DNA from 2 places in the Mesorhizobium sp. WSM4844 genome. Region 1 is predicted to be linked to the other one. Evidence: predicted binding sites of a transcription regulator. Region 1 holds the regulator's gene; the other holds the start of a gene.
The links. The regulator LexA, encoded in region 1, represses DNA repair genes until DNA is damaged. The targets are predictions, from matches to a motif close to TGTTCNNNNTGTGTTCNG.

Region 1 (8,404 bases):
TCGGGCGCGGTCCTCGATGAGCAGGCCCGCAAGCTCGGGCTTGGGCTGTCCAAGGACCGGCTGGCCCAACTCACGCATGAAGACCCGGCCTTCAAGGGTCCCGGCGGCAACTTCGACAGAAGGACTTTCGAATACATACTGCAACAGGTCGGCATGCGGCCGGAAGACTATCTCAGGAATCGCGCCCAGCTGGCTGTGCGCCAGCAGATCGTCGAGGCGGTTTCGGACGGCCTCAAGGCCCCGAATACGTTCTTGAGGGCGGTGGCGCTTTATCGTGGCGAAGACCGCACCATCGACTATTTGACCTTGCCGAAATCGCTGGTCGAGCCGATTGAAGCGCCATCCGACACTACGCTTTCGGCTTATTTCGAGGAAAACAAGAAGACCTATGCGGCGCCCGAATACCGCAAATTCTCCTATGTCAGGCTCGAGCCGGAAGACATCACGGATGTGAGTGCCGTGACCGACCAGCAGGTCAGCGACGACTACAACAAGAACAAGGGGCGCTACACCACGCCGGAAACGCGCACCATCGAACAGCTCGTGTTCAAAACGCCCGATGCTGCGAAGGCCGCGCTCGATTCACTCGAGACCGGCGCGACCTTCGACAAACTCGTCGCCGCCGAGGGCAAGACGCAGGCCGACACGCTGCTCGGCACGCTGTCCAAGGACAAGATCGCCGACAAGGCGGTGGCGGATGCGGCCTTTGCGCTCAAGGTCAACGAAGTCAGCCCGGTCGTTCAGGGCGCCTTCGGTCCGGTGCTGCTGCGCGTCACCGAGATCAAGCCCGAAGTGGTGAAGCCGCTGGCCGAAGTGGCCGCCGACATCCGCAAGGACCTGGCGCTCGGCGAGGCAAGCCGCATTCTGCTCGACGTCCATGACAGCTACGAAGATAGCCGCGCTTCGGGCAGCACGCTCAAGGAAGCGGCCGAAAAGCTGAAGCTGAAGGTCGTCACCGTCGACGCGATCGATCGCACCGGCCTGAGGCCGGACGGCGCCATCGTCAAGGATCTGCCGGAATCGCCGGATCTCATCAAGGCGGTGTTCGATGCCGAGCCCGGCACCGAGAATCCCGACCTCACCACCGCCAACAATGGCTTCGTGTTCTACGAGGTGGATTCGATCGCGCCGGCCCGCGACCGCACGCTGGATGAAGTCCGCCAGAAGGTCGTGGCCGACTGGACGGCGGCGGAAACGACCAAGCGGCTCACCGCAAAAGCGCAGGAGCTCGAAAAGCGTCTCGAGGCCGGCACCACGCTCGACGTGATCGCGAGCGAACTCAAGCTTGAGAAACAGACCAAGCGCGGCGTCAAGCGCGGGGCGGACGACGCCGATTTCGGCAAGGAAGGGGCGGCTGCGATGTTCGGCGAAGGCGAAGGCGGGACCGGATTGATCCCCTCGCCCACCGGCGACGGACAGATCCTGTTCAGGATTGCCGAAGTCTTCGAGCCTGCCGGGGCCGACGCCAGCTCGGTGCCGGACGACGAGCAGAAATCGTTCACCGCCGGCATGTCCGACGACCTGCTCGACCAGCTGGTGGCGCAGCTGCAAACGCAATATGACGTTCGCATCGACCAGACCGCCGTTGCCCAAGCCCTGACCAGATGAGCGCGCTCAAGACCCACATCGCCAAGGTCGCCGCCGGCAGCTCGCTTTCCTTCGAGGAAGCGCGCGATGCCTTCGACATCATCATGTCGGGCGACGCTACGCCCGGCCAGATCGGCGGCTTCCTGATGGCGCTGCGCGTGCGCGGCGAGACGGTGAGCGAGATTTCCGGCGCCGTCGCCACCATGCGCGCCAAGATGCTGCGCGTCGACGCGCCGGCTGGCGCCATCGACATCGTCGGCACCGGCGGCGACAATTCGCACAGCGTCAACATCTCGACCGCATCCGCCTTCGTCATCGCCGCCTGCGGCGTGCCGGTGGCCAAGCACGGCAATCGCGGATTGTCCTCGCAGACCGGCGCCGCCGACGTGCTGACCGCGCTCGGCGTCAAGCTCGACATCCCGCCGGAAACGATCGGCCGCTGCATCCACGACGCAGGCGTCGGCTTCATGTTCGCGCCGGCGCATCATCCGGCGATGAAGCATGTCGGCCCGATCCGCGTCGAGCTCGGCACCCGCACCATCTTCAACCTGCTTGGCCCGCTCTCCAATCCGGCTGGTGTCGTCAGGCAGATGGTTGGCGTCTTCTTGCCGGAATGGATCATGCCGGTGGCCGAGACGTTGAAGGCACTGGGTGCCGACCACGCCTGGGTCGCCCATGGCGACGGCTATGACGAGATCACCACCACCGGCGAAACCCAGGTCGCCGAACTGGTCGGCGGCGAGATCCGCAGCTTTACGCTGACCCCGGAAGCGGTCGGGCTGAAGCGGCATACCAAGGACGAGTTGCGCGGCGGCGATGCCGCCTACAACGCCCAGGCGCTGCGCGACATGCTGGGCGGCGCTGCCGGCGCCTTTCGCGATACGGTGCTGATGAACGCCGGCGCCGGACTGGTGGTGGCGGGAAAGGCGACGACGCTTGCCGATGGCATGGCGACGGCGGCGCAAGCCATCGACAGCGGCCGGGCGCTAAAGGTGCTTGACCGGCTGGTCGAGATTTCGAACGGATAGCGCCGTGTCTGATATCCTGCGCAAGATCGAAGCCTACAAGCGCGACGAGATCGCGGCGGCGAAGGCGCGGGTGCCGCTTGCCGAAATCAAGGCGCGGGCAAAGGATACCGACGCACCACGCGGCTTTCTCTCGGCCCTTGAAGCCAAACGCAAATCCGGCAGTTTCGCGCTGATCGCCGAGATCAAGAAGGCGAGCCCGTCCAAGGGCCTGATCCGCGCCGATTTCGATCCGCCGGCGCTGGCCACGGCCTATGCCAAAGGTGGGGCTGCCTGCCTGTCGGTGCTGACCGATGCGCCGTCTTTCCAGGGGGCGCCTGAATTCCTCACCGATGCGCGCAGCGCCGTGACATTGCCGGCTTTGCGCAAGGATTTTCTGTTCGAGCCCTATCAGGTGTTCGAGGCCCGTGCGTGGGGCGCGGACGCCATCCTGATCATCATGGCGAGCGTCGATGACGCCGTGGCCAGGGAACTCGAAACGACGGCGTTCGAGCTCGGCATGGATGCGCTGGTCGAGGTTCATGACGAGGCCGAGACGGAACGCGCGCTGAAACTGTCGTCGCGGCTGATCGGAATCAATAACCGCAATCTGCGGACGTTCGAAACCAGCATCGAGACATCGGAGCGGCTCGCGGCGATGGTGCCGGCCGACCGGCTGCTGGTCAGCGAGAGCGGTATTTTCTCGCACCAGGACTGCCGCAGGCTGGAACGGAGCGACATTGGCACTTTCCTCGTCGGCGAGAGCCTGATGCGGCAACAGGACGTGGCCACTGCGACGCACCTGCTTTTGACGGGCAAGGCGCCCGCCAATGCATCTGCCCGAAAATCGGAATCGATGTTCGGAGAGCATGATGCATAGATACAAAGCGTCAGAGCGTAGTTTGTGCGTCCAAACGGACGCACGTCGCTCCAGGGTGACCTGACGATGTCGGCCGCCCTCACCCATCTTGGCGCGGAAGGCGAAGCCAATATGGTCGATGTCGGCGACAAGGCGGAGACGACCCGCACGGCAATCGCCGAAGGTCTTGTCTCGATGCGGCCCGAAACGCTGAAAATGATTCTCGACGGCGATGCCAAGAAGGGCGACGTGCTGGGCACGGCGCGCATCGCCGGCATCATGGCGGCCAAGAGGACGCATGAGCTGATCCCGCTCTGCCATCCGCTGCTGTTGACCAAGATATCGGTAGACATCGAACCTGACGCGACGCTGCCCGGCCTGAAGGTCACGGCGCTGGCCCGCGTCACCGGCAAGACCGGCGTCGAGATGGAAGCGCTGACCGCCGTCTCGGTCGCCTGCCTGACCATCTATGATATGGCCAAGGCGGTCGATCGCGGCATGGCGATCTCCGGCATCAGGCTGGTGGAAAAGACCGGCGGCAAATCCGCCGACTACAAGGCGGATGCCCAGGGGGCAGGCCAATAATGGCGCTGCTTGCGGTCGCCGAGGCGCTCGAGCACCTGCTTGCGGATGCTGCGCCCTTGCAGGCTGAAAGCGTCGCGCTGATGGATGCCGCCGACCGCGTGCTGGCGGAGCCGCTCATGGCGCTCCGCACCCAGCCGCCATTCAACGCGTCGGCCATGGACGGCTATGCCGTGCGGGCCGACGATGTCGCGTCCGTGCCCGCGAGACTTTCGGTGATCGGCATGGCGCCGGCCGGTCGCGGCTTTACCGGAACGGTCGGCCCGGCGCAGGCCGTGCGCATCTTCACCGGCGCGCCGCTTCCCGCAGGCGCCGACACCATCGTCATCCAGGAGAATGTCCGCGACCTCGGTGGCGGCATCGTCGAAGTGACCGCGCCGACGGTTGAAGGCCGCAACATCCGCCGCCTCGGGCTCGATTTCTCGCAGGGCGACATGCTGCTGGAGAAAGGCCGCCTGCTTGATCCGGCGGCATTGTCGCTGGCGGCGTCGGCCAACCACCAGCAGGTCCGCGTGGTGAAACGGCCGCTGGTCGCCATCATCGCCACCGGCGACGAATTGCTGCCGCCGGGCAGCGACCTTGGCCCCGACCAGATCATCTCCTCCAATGCCTTTGGCGTCGCCGCCGCGGCCCGCTCGGTCGGCGCCAGCGCACTCGATCTCGGCATCGCCCCCGATCGCAAGGAGGCGATCGCCGCGCTGGTGACAAAAGCCGTCGACGCAGGCGCGGACGTCATCGTCACGCTGGGCGGCGCCTCGGTCGGGGACCATGACCTCGTCCATGACGTGCTGACCGGCGAAGGCATGGCGCTTGATTTCTGGAAAATCGCCATGCGGCCCGGCAAGCCACTGATGTTCGGGCGGCTGGGTGCCATCCGTTGCATCGGCCTGCCCGGCAATCCGGTGGCCAGCCTGGTCTGCACGCAGCTCTTTCTGAAGCCGCTGCTGGCGCGGCTCGGCGGCCGCGCCTTCCGCCAGGACATGCGTCAGGCGCGGCTCGGCGCCGCCATGCCGGCCAACGATCTCAGGCAGGACTATGTACGCGCGGTGGTGAAGGAAGAAGCCGGCACGCTTGAGGCAACGCCGTTCAGTATCCAGGATTCCTCGATGCTCAGAATGCTGGCCGACGCCAACGGACTGGTCGTGCGCGAGCCATTCGCTCCCGCAGCCGCAGCGGGCGCCGCCTGCAGCGTGCTGATGCTACGCTGAACAAACCGTCAACACATTCATTAAACTTTAAATGGTTGCGGAACACAACTGGAACAGATAGTGTTTGTTCTGGGTTTGTTTTTCTGATTCTGTTGGGGGTCGCGATGCTGACACGCAAACAACATGAACTGCTGATGTTCATTCACGAACGGCTGAAGGAAAGCGGCATTCCGCCCTCGTTCGACGAGATGAAGGAAGCGCTCGACCTCGCCTCCAAATCAGGGATCCACCGGCTGATCACGGCGCTGGAGGAACGCGGTTTCATTCGCCGCCTGCCCAACCGCGCCCGCGCGCTGGAGGTGCTGCGGCTGCCCGATTCGATCGCGCCGGGCCTCAATGCGGCGCGCAAATTCTCGCCGAGCGTCATTCAAGGCAGCCTTGGCCAGGGCGGGCTTGGACAGGGCGGCCTCGGACGCCAGATCAAGCCGGCGCCTTCGCGCATGCGTGCTGCCGGCAATGACGACGACGTCGTTGCCACCGTCTCCATACCGGTGATGGGCCGCATCGCTGCCGGTGTGCCGATCGACGCCATCCAGCACCAGACGCATTCGATCTCGGTGCCACCGGACATGATCACCGGCGGCACCCACTACGCGCTGGAGGTCAAGGGTGATTCGATGATCGAGGCCGGCATCTTCGACGGCGACACGGTCATCATCCGCAACGCCGACACCGCCCAGCCTGGCGAGATCATTGTCGCTCTGGTCGACGAGGAGGAAGCGACGCTGAAACGATTCCGCCGCAAAGGTGCCTCGATCGCACTGGAAGCCGCCAATCCGGCCTACGAGACGCGCATCTTCGGGCCGGACCGGGTCAAGGTGCAGGGCAAGCTCGTCGGACTGATCCGGCGTTACTGAAGGGCAGGCTTCTGGGGTTTCTTGGCCCTGCGGTATGGAGGCAGGCCCCTTGCCTCGCGCGAAAATCGCCGCTGCTCATGCCAGGGCCTGTATGGCTGTCTGACGGCAAAACGGATTTCTGCGCGCGTCGTCGCCGATAGCGGATCGAAGAAGACGGCGGCGCTGCCCATGCGAGCGAGCTGCCGTTTGGTGACGACGAGAACCAGCGGGTTGCGGCAGGGTTTGTAATAGGCTGTGGCGTCGTCGATGACGATCAAATCCGCAAAGGCACAGGCCGGCCGCGCGGTTTTCCGGTCGTCGGCGAGCGCAATGAGCGCGCCGGACGGATGCCGGGCCAAGCACAGGCCGGCAGTGCAGGTGAAAGGCGCTCCCGACGGCAGGTCGGCCGGGTCGGCGATGTCGAACTGCACATCTCCTTTTTCGAATGTCTCCGGCTCGATGATCGTTGTTGAAACCAGCGCATGTTTCCAGTTGTCGGTGGTGAATTCGTTCGAACGCATCCGGTTGACGGCAAGTTCGCCGCCGCCGATCGGCAGCGCCACCAGATGCGCATCCTCCGAAATCAGCACGTCGGGGGTGCGCGTCTCGGAAATCGTCAGCAGGCCGGCGAGCGCAAAGGGAAGTGCGGCAAGCCGCAGCCATGTCGTCGCCATCGTGGCTATGACCAGGGCGACTGTCACCAGCAGGACCGATTGCAACGAAATCAGTCCGACTGCATCGACCGGCGAACGCTCCGAGATCCATCCCGAAATTGCGATCATCGCCGTCAGGCCCTTGCCCATCATGTAGAGGAAAGGGCCGTCGAGGCCGAAAGGCATTGCCAAGGCGCTGAGGACGGCCAGGAACATGACGATCGTGACGATCGGCATGACGGCCAGATTGGCGAACAGGCTGAGCGGCGAGACGCGCTGGAAGTGCCAGATGGCGAACAGCGCGGTGGCGCTGCCGGCAATGATGGAGGTCATTGCGATGGTGCCTGCCCCAGCGACGAGTTTGCGCGTGACGAAAGCGACCGGTGACCGTCGCTGTCGCGGCGCCTTGGCCTTGTCGGCCCGGTAGTCGGACCAACCGGCATAGGCGCCCACGAGAGCCGCAGTCGCGGCGAAGGACATCTGGAAACTTGCGCCGACCACCTCATGCGGCGACACGACGATGACGACGATGGCCGAAATCGCCAGGTTGCGCATGGTGAGTGCCGCCCGGTCGAACAGCACGGCGACAAGCATTACCGCCAGCATGATGAAGCTGCGTTCAGCCGCGACCACGATACCGGAAAAGATCAGATAGGCAGCGATGGAGACGAGTGCGGCAGCAGCCGCATATTTCTTGACCGGCCGGCGCGACGAAAAGTCGGGAAACAGCGCAAAGGCGCCGCGCAGCAATCCCATGACGGTGCCGGCGACAAGCGCCATGTGCAGGCCGGAAATGGAGATGATGTGGTAGATGCCGGTGCGCCGCATCGATTCGTTTATCTCTTCGGGGATGCCGGCACGCACGCCGACGATCAGCGCAGCGGCAATCTCCCCCTCGGCACCACGGATGCTGTCCCTGATATGGTCGGCGATGGTTTCGCGCGCCTTCTCGATCGACGAAGAAAGGCGTGCGGTTAACGGTGCATCTTCGGAGACGACGATCTTTGGACTGCCGAGGAAAAAGCCACTGGCACCGATACCGGCGAAATAGCTGTCGAAGGAGAAGTCAAAGCTGTCCGGTCTGACCGGGCCAGTCGGAGGCAGAAGCCTCACATAGCCGGTTGCCACCGAGCCTGCGGTCATCTCAGCGGGAATCTTGCGTGCCGACACCCTGACACGTTCGGGTGCATAACGCAGTGTCGGCCGGGCGGTCGACATCACGTCGATGGTCAGCCTGATCCGGCCGTTCGCCATCTGGTCGAGCCTGACGACACGGCCGGTCAGCCGGGTCTGGATTTCCGAACCGAGCATCTTCGTTCCGGCGCGCCAGGTTTCAACCTTGGCGGCGAGCACACCAAGCGCGCACAGCAACGCTGCCATGAAGCACAGATGCGTTTTGCGGCGTGAGCGCGTGACGGCCGCACACAATGCCGTGAGGACCACGACGGCGACGGGCTGGGCAAAGTCCGGTTCGACGGCAAGCGAAAAATAGACGATCACCCCGCATGCCAGAAAAACCGGCACCAGCAGGAAGGCGACGCCGCGGTCGAGTTCCAGGCCGGCTGCCGAGGCCACGCTGTTGCGGACACCGGATGGTGAAAGATGGCTGAGCTGTCGGCGAAAACGAATGACAGGGCCGGGTGCTGGAGCCGGTATCGGCACCGAGCGATCCGGC
Region 2 (8,404 bases), on a different contig from region 1:
CGATGCGCCGCCGGCCAAGCCGCCGCGCCGCCTTGCGCCAGCGGACGAAATCGTGGACGAACCGAAACGGCGCTGCGAGCAGGAACAGCGCGACCTGGCCGGCAATGCGGGCAAATCCGCGCCGCAGCCGCCCGACCAGCGAAAGCGCAAAGACGGCCAGCGCCGCAAGCCCGATCGCGACGGACAGCGCGCTGACATTTTCAAGGAACGGCAGTAGCCCGACAAGCAGGGCAACGGGTTTGAACCAGGCCCGGCCGGCGCCGAGCGCCGACGGCTGGAGCGCCGCGGCCGCGGCGGCCAGCGTCATGCCGAACAGGAAGAGCGTGATGCCGACCGGCTGCCCATAGAAGAAGAAATCGGCCAGCGCGGCAAGCAGGACGGCAACGCCGAAGCGCGCACAAGTGCCCGGCGCGGCGGCAAGCAACGATGTCATGATCGGGCTTTCTCTACGGCTTTGATCCGGCCGGGGGGCGGAGATTTGCGGATGAAGGGGAGGAGGGTCGCCGAACCCGGCCGCGGTGGATCGACGAGCCAGCAACCGTCATTGCGGAGGGGCAGGGACCAACGAGGTTTTTCGCGCTCTTGCATGCCGCCCTTTTCGCCGGCCGAAATGCAGGCAGCGAGGCGGGTCCGAGGAGATTTTCCGCAATGTTGTGCAGTTTTTGTGCAGGGCAATCGCTTCAGCCAGATGAAAGTTTTCAATTTGTGTCGGAGACGCTAATTGTCGAAGTCGTCGCCGCCCTCATCGCCCTGCCGGGCACTTCTCCCCGTATAGAGACGGGGAGAAGTGACCGGTCGCAACCGTGGCGCGTATTCTACAACGCTGGAAATTGGCGAAATCATTGAGAGCGCGCCCCTCTCCCCGTCACTATACGGGGAGAGGATGCCGGCAGGCAGGTGAGGGGCAGCACCAACGCCTGAAGATAGGGAAAATTCAACCTGAGGCGATTGGCCCGGTAGAAGCCAGACGGGTTGCTTCGATCGCCTCCAGGCGGCATAGATCAGGCATGACTGAAACCTGCCGCCCGCGCCGCTCGGTGCTTTACGTCCCGGCCTCGAACGACAAGGCGCTGGCCAAGATCTCGTCGCTGGCCTGCGATGCCGTCATCATCGATCTCGAAGATGCTGTCGCCCCGGCCGACAAGGTTTTTGCGCGCGAAAAACTGGCTGACATTTTCCCTCACCGCGCAAACCTGCGCTGCGAAATGGTCGTGCGTATCAACCCGCTCTCCAGCGAATGGGGCGCCAGGGACTTGCTGGCGGCGGCACGCTGCGAGCCCGACGCCATCCTGCTGCCCAAGGTCGACACGCCGCGCGACGTCCTGGAAGCCGGCGACGTGCTGGACGACAATTTTTCACCCGACGCGGTGAAGCTGTGGGCGATGATCGAGACGCCCAAGGCGCTGCTCAACATCGGCCCGATTGCCGAGCTTGGCCGCGATCCGGCCTCGCGGCTGGTCTGTTTCGTTGCCGGAACGAACGACCTGGTCAAGGACACCGGCATTCTCGCCACGCCTGACCGGCGCTATCTCACACCATGGCTGATGCAGATGGTGCTCGCCACGCGCGCCGGCGGCCTCGACCTGCTCGACGGTGTCTTCAACGATTTTCGCGATCTGGACGCTTTTGCGCGCGAATGCGCGGAAGCAGCCGCCATGGGGTTCGACGGCAAGTCGCTGATCCACCCGGCCCAGATCGATGCCGCAAACCGCGCCTTTGCACCATCTGCCGAAGCCGTGGCCGAGGCGCGTGCGGTCAAGGAGGCCTTCGAGCTTGCCGAAAATGCCGGCAGGCAAGTCATTGCGCTGAATGGAAAGATGCTCGAACGGCTGCATCTGGCGCAGGCCGAGAAACTGCTGGCGAAGGCGGCCGCCAGCACCAGCGGGGCATGATTGGCAACTTATCACAGGAATGAAAAATGAAACTCTACCGCTTTCTGTCCGGCCCGGACGATTCCAGCTTCTGCCACAAGGTGACGGCGGCGCTAAACAAGGGCTGGCACCTGTTCGGCTCGCCAACCTATTCCTACGACAAGCAGACCAAGGTCATGCGCTGCGGCCAGGCCGTGGTGAAGGATGTCGAGGGCCAGGAATACGGCCCTGGCACCAAGCTCAGCGATTGGTAGATTTGCACAGCTCGACGCAGGGTGCGTTGAGATTCAGGTCAGGCCGCGCCGGAGTCGAAGACGGGCGCGAAGCGACCAGACTGGGTAGTTTCCGAGAACCGGAGCGGAGCGTACTTTTGGGTACGTGAGCACAGGAAGCGCAGGGAACTGCCATTCGCAGGCCGGCATCACCTGAATATCAGCACAGCCTATTCGGCTGCCTCTTCGATCCGCTCCATATCGTCATCCGACAGGCCGAAATGGTGGCCGATTTCGTGGATCAGCACATGGGTGACGATATCGCCCAGCGTCTCCTCGTTCTCGGCCCAGTAATCGAGGATGGCGCGGCGGTAGAGCGTGACGCGGTTCGGCCCCTCGCCGGTCTGCGGATTCCAGCGCTCGGCGATGCCGCGCCCCTCGAACAGGCCGAGCAGGTCGAAAGGCGTTTCCAGCGACAAATCGTCCATGATCTCGTCGGTCGGGAATTCGGCGATCTGGATGACGATCTCGCCGGTCAGCTTGCGAAACTCCTCCGGCAGATGGGCGTAAGCTTCTAGCGCCAGGAACTCCATTTCCTCCATCGACGGCGAAAGCTCGTCGTGCCAGGTACGGGTTTTGTAGATGCGGGCCATGCTTTGTCCTTCTGATCCCGGCATATAGGCTTTCGCGCCGGACTCGGCAATTGGCCGGGTTGCCGCTTTCGCTGACAGGAATAAATTCCCCATGACTCCGCTTGACTCTTCGGCCGCCCTCTGGAATCTATTAGAACATAACAGGAACAATTGTGAGTGGAAGCTGACCGTCATGGCGACAAGCGCCGTGGCGCGGGAGACTGTTTTTGCCCTGCGCCGCCAGATCGCGAAGATCGAGGGAACGCTGCCCGAGCGCCTGCAGGCGCCGGCCGGCGCAGCCCCCGTTGATGCGCCCCGGAATCCAACAGCTGATGTCACGCCCAAAAATATCCCGCCCAAAAATCTGACAATTGTCCGCCGCGGCCTCGCCGTGGCGCCGCCCGATGCGTTTGTGCGCACCGGCGCCGAAGGTCTCGATACTGCGCTCAGCGGCGGCCTGCCGAAGGCGGCGCTGAGCGAGATCCATGGCGCCGCGACCCGCGATGCCGGAGCCGTCGCCGGCTTCGCCCTGTCGCTCGTCAGCCTGATCCTCAAACAGGGGCCGCGACTGCCGGTCCTGTGGATCGGCACCGCGGAAATCTTCCGCGAGGCCGGCTTCCCCTATGCCAGGGGGCTTCATCGCCTTTTCGGCATCGAGCCGGAGCAATTGCTGTTTTCCGAGGCGCCAAGGCTCCTCGACGCGCTGTGGACCGCCGAGGAGGCCGCCCGGATGACGGCCCTCGCCGCCGTCATCCTCGAAATCCGCGGCAGTCCGCAGCGGCTGGACCTCACCGCGACGCGGCGGCTGCACGCCCGGGCACAGAGCGCCGGCCGGCCGGTGTTTTTGCTGCGCCAGGCCGGCGAACCCGAGCCGACGGCGGCACCCGTCCGCCTCGTCCTGTCGGCGGCGCCGTCGGCACCACGCGAGACGATCGCCGGGCCGCTCGCCGGCTCGATCGGCTGTCCTGCCTTCACCGTCAGCATCGGCAAGAGCCGCACCGCCTTGCCAGGACAATTCACACTGGAGTGGAACCCCGATGAACGCAGTTTCGAGGAAAGAAGGGCTGGGGAAAGACGGCAGGAACGGGCAGCGAATCCTGTCCCTGTGGTTTCCGCATCTCGCCGCGGAAAGGATCCTGCGCCAGCGTCTGGGGCGGTCCTGGCGTTCGCGGCCGTCGGATCACCTGCCGCTGGTGATCAGCCATCGCCAGGCGAACGCGCAGCGCATCGCCGCCCTCGACGAGCGGGCTGAGGCGCTTCACCTGAAGCGCGGCATGGGCATAGCCGACGCGCGCGCCATGCATCCGTCGATCGACGTCGTGGAAGCCGATCCCGAGGCCGACCGCCGCCTGCTCGAAAGCCTCGCCGACTGGTGCGACCGCTACACCCCGCTGGTGGCGATCGACGCAGCCGATGGCCTGTTCCTCGACGTCACCGGCTGCACCCATCTTTTCGGCGGCGAACGGGCGATGCTGGACGACATCCTGTCGCGCTTTTTCCATCAGGGTTTCGATGTCCGCGCCGGCCTTGCCGCCACACCAGGTGCAGCCTGGGCGGCAGCGCGGTTTTCTGGTGATCGCATCGTCCCCGGTGGCGAGGAGGAAGCGCTTCTCGCGCCCTTGCCGCTGGCGGCGCTGCGCATCGAGCCTGACATCCGCGCCAGCCTGGAAAGCGTCGGTCTGCGCACGGCGGGCGCCGTCATGGCAGCACCGCGCGCGCCGCTCGCCCGCCGCTTCGGCAGATCGCTGCTTTTGCGCCTCGACCAGGCGCTCGGCCGCCTCGACGAGGCGGTGTCGCCGCGCCTGCCGGTGGCGCCGCTTTCGGTCGAACGCCATCTCGCCGAACCGATCATGCTGACCGACGAAATAGAGCGGCTGGTGAAAATGCTGGCGACGACATTGAAGGCGGACCTCGAGCGCCGCGGCGAGGGCGCAAGAAGGCTGGCGCTGCTGCTTTTCCGCGTCGACGGCGCCGTCAGCCGCATCGCCGTCGGCACCTCGCGGCCGTTGCGCGAGCCGCTGCTGATCCAGAAATTGTTCCACGAGAGGCTTGCCGCGCTCGAACAGGACATCGATGCCGGCTATGGCTTCGATCTCGTGCGCCTCTCGGTGCTGTCGGCCGCGGCCTTCGACATGCAGCAGGCGGATCTGACCGGCGAGACGCGCGACGACGGCGCCGACATCGCCCTTTTCGCCGACCGCATCCGCGCCCGGCTCGGCGACAGCGCGGTTTTGAAACCGGTCGCCGTCGAGAGCCATCTGCCCGAGCGCGCCGTCGCCACGCATCCCTATGCGGAGGCGCCGCAAAGGCTCTCTGCGCCGAAGCAGCCGGACAAGACGCCGGGCAAGATGAAAGACACTAGGCCTGTCTTGCGGCCGGAACGGCCGATCCGGCTGTTCCGCTCGCCCGAGCCGATCGAGGTGCCGGCCACCGAAATGCCTGAAGGACCGCCGCTGAACTTCCGCTGGCGGCGCGCGCTCTACCGGGTGGCGCGCGCCGAAGGGCCGGAACGCATCGCCCCGGAATGGTGGCGGGAGGCAGCGGGGCAGGAAGCGACCCGGGATTATTTCCGCATCGAGGATAGCGACGGCCGCCGTTACTGGCTTTATCGCCAGGGTCTCTACGGCGCCTCGCAGGCGGCGCCGCGCTGGTTCATGCATGGGGTCTTCGCATGAACGCGCTGGCGGTCGTTCCCTACGCCGAATTCGGCATCCAGTCGAATTTCTCGTTCCTGCGCGGCGCCTCGAAACCGGAGGAGCTGGTGGTCGCGGCAAAGTTTTTGGGCTTTTCGTCGATCGGGCTTGCCGACCGCAACACGGTGGCCGGCGTCGTGCGCGCCTGGCAGCAGGCCAAGGTGGAAGGTCTTTCCTATCATCCCGGCTGCCGCCTGGTTTTTTGCGATGGCACGCCCGACGTTCTCGCCTATCCGCAGGACCGCAAGGGCTGGGGCCATCTGTGCCGCATGCTGACGCAGGCCAATATGCGCGACGACAGCGAAAAGGGCGCACCGCTGCTCTATCGCGACGATCTTTTCGAATGGGGCGATCTCATGTCGCTGGCGATCCTGCCGGATCTGTCGACGCCGGCGCAGGATCTCAGGCTGATCAGCCGCCTGAAAGATCGCTTCGGCAAGACCCTTCGGCTTGCCGTTTCGCCGGATTATCACGGCAACGACCGCTACCGTATCGAGCAGGCGGCGGCCATGGCCGAGGCATCAAGCATTCCGCTGATGGCGACCAACGACGTTCTTTACCATACGTCCGAACGGCGCCGGTTGCAGGACGTGCTGACGGCGATCCGCCTCAACGTGCCTGTTGCCGAAGCCGGGCTGGAATTGGCGGCCAATGCCGAGCGCCATTTGAAGCCGCCAATGGAGATGGCGCGGCTGTTCCGGCGGCATCCGCAGGCACTGGCGCAAACGCAGCACTTTGCCGGCGAATTGAGCTTCTCTCTCAGTGACCTCCAATACAACTATCCCGACGAACCGACGGAATCGGGCCTCGGGCCCCAGGCCGAACTGGAAAGGCTGGCTCTGGAGGGAGCCGCGATACGCTACCCCTCGGGCGTTCCCGCCGATGTGACCAGGCGCATCCGCGAGGAGCTCGCTTTGATCGAGCGCCTGAATTACGCGCGCTATTTCCTGACTGTCTACGACATCGTCAAATTCGCCCGCAGCCAGGGCATACTCTGCCAGGGGCGTGGCTCCGCGGCCAACTCGGTGGTCTGCTATTGCATCGGCATCACCGAAGTGGGGCCTGAGCGGATCGATTCGCTTTTCGAGCGCTTCATTTCCGAGGAAAGAAACGAGCCGCCCGACATCGATGTCGATTTCGAGCATGAAAAGCGCGAAGAGGTCATCCAGTATATCTACTCGAAATACAGCGCCAAGCGCACCGCGCTTGCCGCGGCCGTCGTCAGCTACCGGGGCCGCTCGGCGATGCGCGAAGTGGCCAAGGCGATGGGCCTGTCGGACGATGTCAGGAGCGCGCTGTCCAGCTCGATCTGGGGCTGGTCGACCTCGGAGCTCGGCGAAAAGGAGACCAGGGCCGGCGGCCTCGATCAGACCGATCCATCGACAAGGCAGGTGATCGAATGCGCCAACGAGATCATGGGCTTTCCCCGTCATCTGTCGCAGCATGTCGGCGGCTTCGTCATCACCAGGGACCGGCTCGACGAGATCGTGCCCATCATCAAGACGGCGATGGACGAGCGCAAGATGGTCGAGTGGGACAAGGACGATCTCGACGCGGTGAAAATCCTAAAAGTCGACGTGCTGGCGCTCGGCATGCTGACCTGCCTGCAGCGCGCCTTCACCCTGCTTGAGGATCATTATCCCGATGCGCGGGATGATTTTGGCCGGCCCTATGTGCTGGCCACCCTCCCTGCCGAGGACAAACATGTCTACGACATGATCTGCCGCGCCGACACGATCGGCGTCTTCCAGATCGAATCGCGCGCCCAGATGTCGATGCTGCCGCGGCTCAGGCCGAAAACATTCTATGACCTCGTCATCGAGGTGGCGATCGTGCGGCCCGGCCCGATCCAGGGCGACATGGTCCACCCCTATCTGCGCCGCCGGCAGGGCAAGGAAAAGCCCGAATACCCCAAGCCGGAACTGGAAGAGATACTCGGCAGGACGCTGGGCGTGCCGCTGTTCCAGGAGCAGGCGATGAAGATCGCCATTGTCGCCGGCGGCTTCAGGCCGGGCGAGGCCGATGAACTGCGCCGCGCCATGGCCACGTTCAAGCGCACCGGCACGATCGGCAATTATCGCAGGCGGATGGTCGACGGCATGATTTTGCGGGGTTACGAAAAGGACTTCGCCGAGCGCTGCTTCAAGCAGATCGAGGGTTTTGGCGAATATGGCTTTCCCGAAAGCCATGCCGCCTCCTTCGCCCTGCTGGTCTATGCCTCCTGCTGGTTCAAGACCTTCTATCCCGACGTGTTCTGCGCCGCGATCCTGAATTCCCAGCCGATGGGGTTTTATCAGCCGGCTCAGCTTGTCCGCGACGCGCGCGACCATGGCGTTGAAATCCGCGAGGTCGACGTCAATTTTTCCGGTTGGGATTGCGCGATGGAAGAAGTGCCTTTCGATCCAACCCGCATCCTCGAACGCCATGCCCAGATGCGCGGCGTCATCCGGACCAGCCATGCCGTCCGGCTGGGTTTCCGCCAGGTCAAGGGCCTGTCGAAGGAGCGCATGGAGGTGTTTGTCGCCAGACGCGGCGACGGCTACGCATCCGTTCGCGATGTCTGGCTGCGCTCGGGCCTCTACGTCGACGAGATCGAGAAGCTGGCGCAAGCCGACGCTTTTCGTTCGCTCGGCCTCGACCGCCGCGACGCCCTGTGGGCGGTCCGCGCGCTCGACGGCAGGAGTGCCACGGAAACCCTGCCGCTGTTCGACCGGCCGGCGATCCGCTTGCGCGATCTCGAGCCCGAGACCAGGCTGCCGACAATGCCGCTCGGCGAGCACGTCATCCACGACTACCGTTCGCTCGGCCTGTCGCTGAAGGCGCACCCGCTTGCCTTTCTGCGCCAGCGGCTGGACCGCTCCGGCGTCACCCCCAATGCGCGCCTCGGCCAGGTTCGGGACGGCAAGCGCGTTTCGGTAGCCGGCCTTGTCCTGGTGCGGCAGCGGCCGGGCAACGCCAAAGCGATTTTCCTGACGCTGGAAGACGAGCAGGCGGTC

Region 2: a site for LexA is predicted at 2,868-2,885, ahead of AC0L2A_RS17045 (ImuA family protein). Genes of this name have one in related genera too.

Annotation. Positions count from the first base shown of each region.
Region 1 is NZ_JBVVQB010000006.1:57,531-65,934, forward strand. Features, by position in the region: gene AC0L2A_RS07585 (SurA N-terminal domain-containing protein) at 1-1,608, shown strand, start outside; gene trpD (anthranilate phosphoribosyltransferase) at 1,605-2,615, shown strand; gene trpC (indole-3-glycerol phosphate synthase TrpC) at 2,620-3,471, shown strand; gene moaC (cyclic pyranopterin monophosphate synthase MoaC) at 3,538-4,035, shown strand; gene AC0L2A_RS07605 (molybdopterin molybdotransferase MoeA) at 4,035-5,240, shown strand; gene lexA (transcriptional repressor LexA) at 5,345-6,097, shown strand; gene AC0L2A_RS07615 (ComEC/Rec2 family competence protein) at 6,091-8,404, opposite strand, start outside.
Region 2 is NZ_JBVVQB010000019.1:39,682-48,085, forward strand. Features, by position in the region: gene AC0L2A_RS17025 (DUF4153 domain-containing protein) at 1-433, opposite strand, end outside; gene AC0L2A_RS17030 (HpcH/HpaI aldolase/citrate lyase family protein) at 1,008-1,892, shown strand; gene AC0L2A_RS17035 (DUF1737 domain-containing protein) at 1,919-2,125, shown strand; gene AC0L2A_RS17040 (metallopeptidase family protein) at 2,314-2,736, opposite strand; gene AC0L2A_RS17045 (ImuA family protein) at 2,909-3,967, shown strand; gene AC0L2A_RS17050 (DUF6504 family protein) at 3,909-5,390, shown strand; gene AC0L2A_RS17055 (error-prone DNA polymerase) at 5,387-8,404, shown strand, end outside.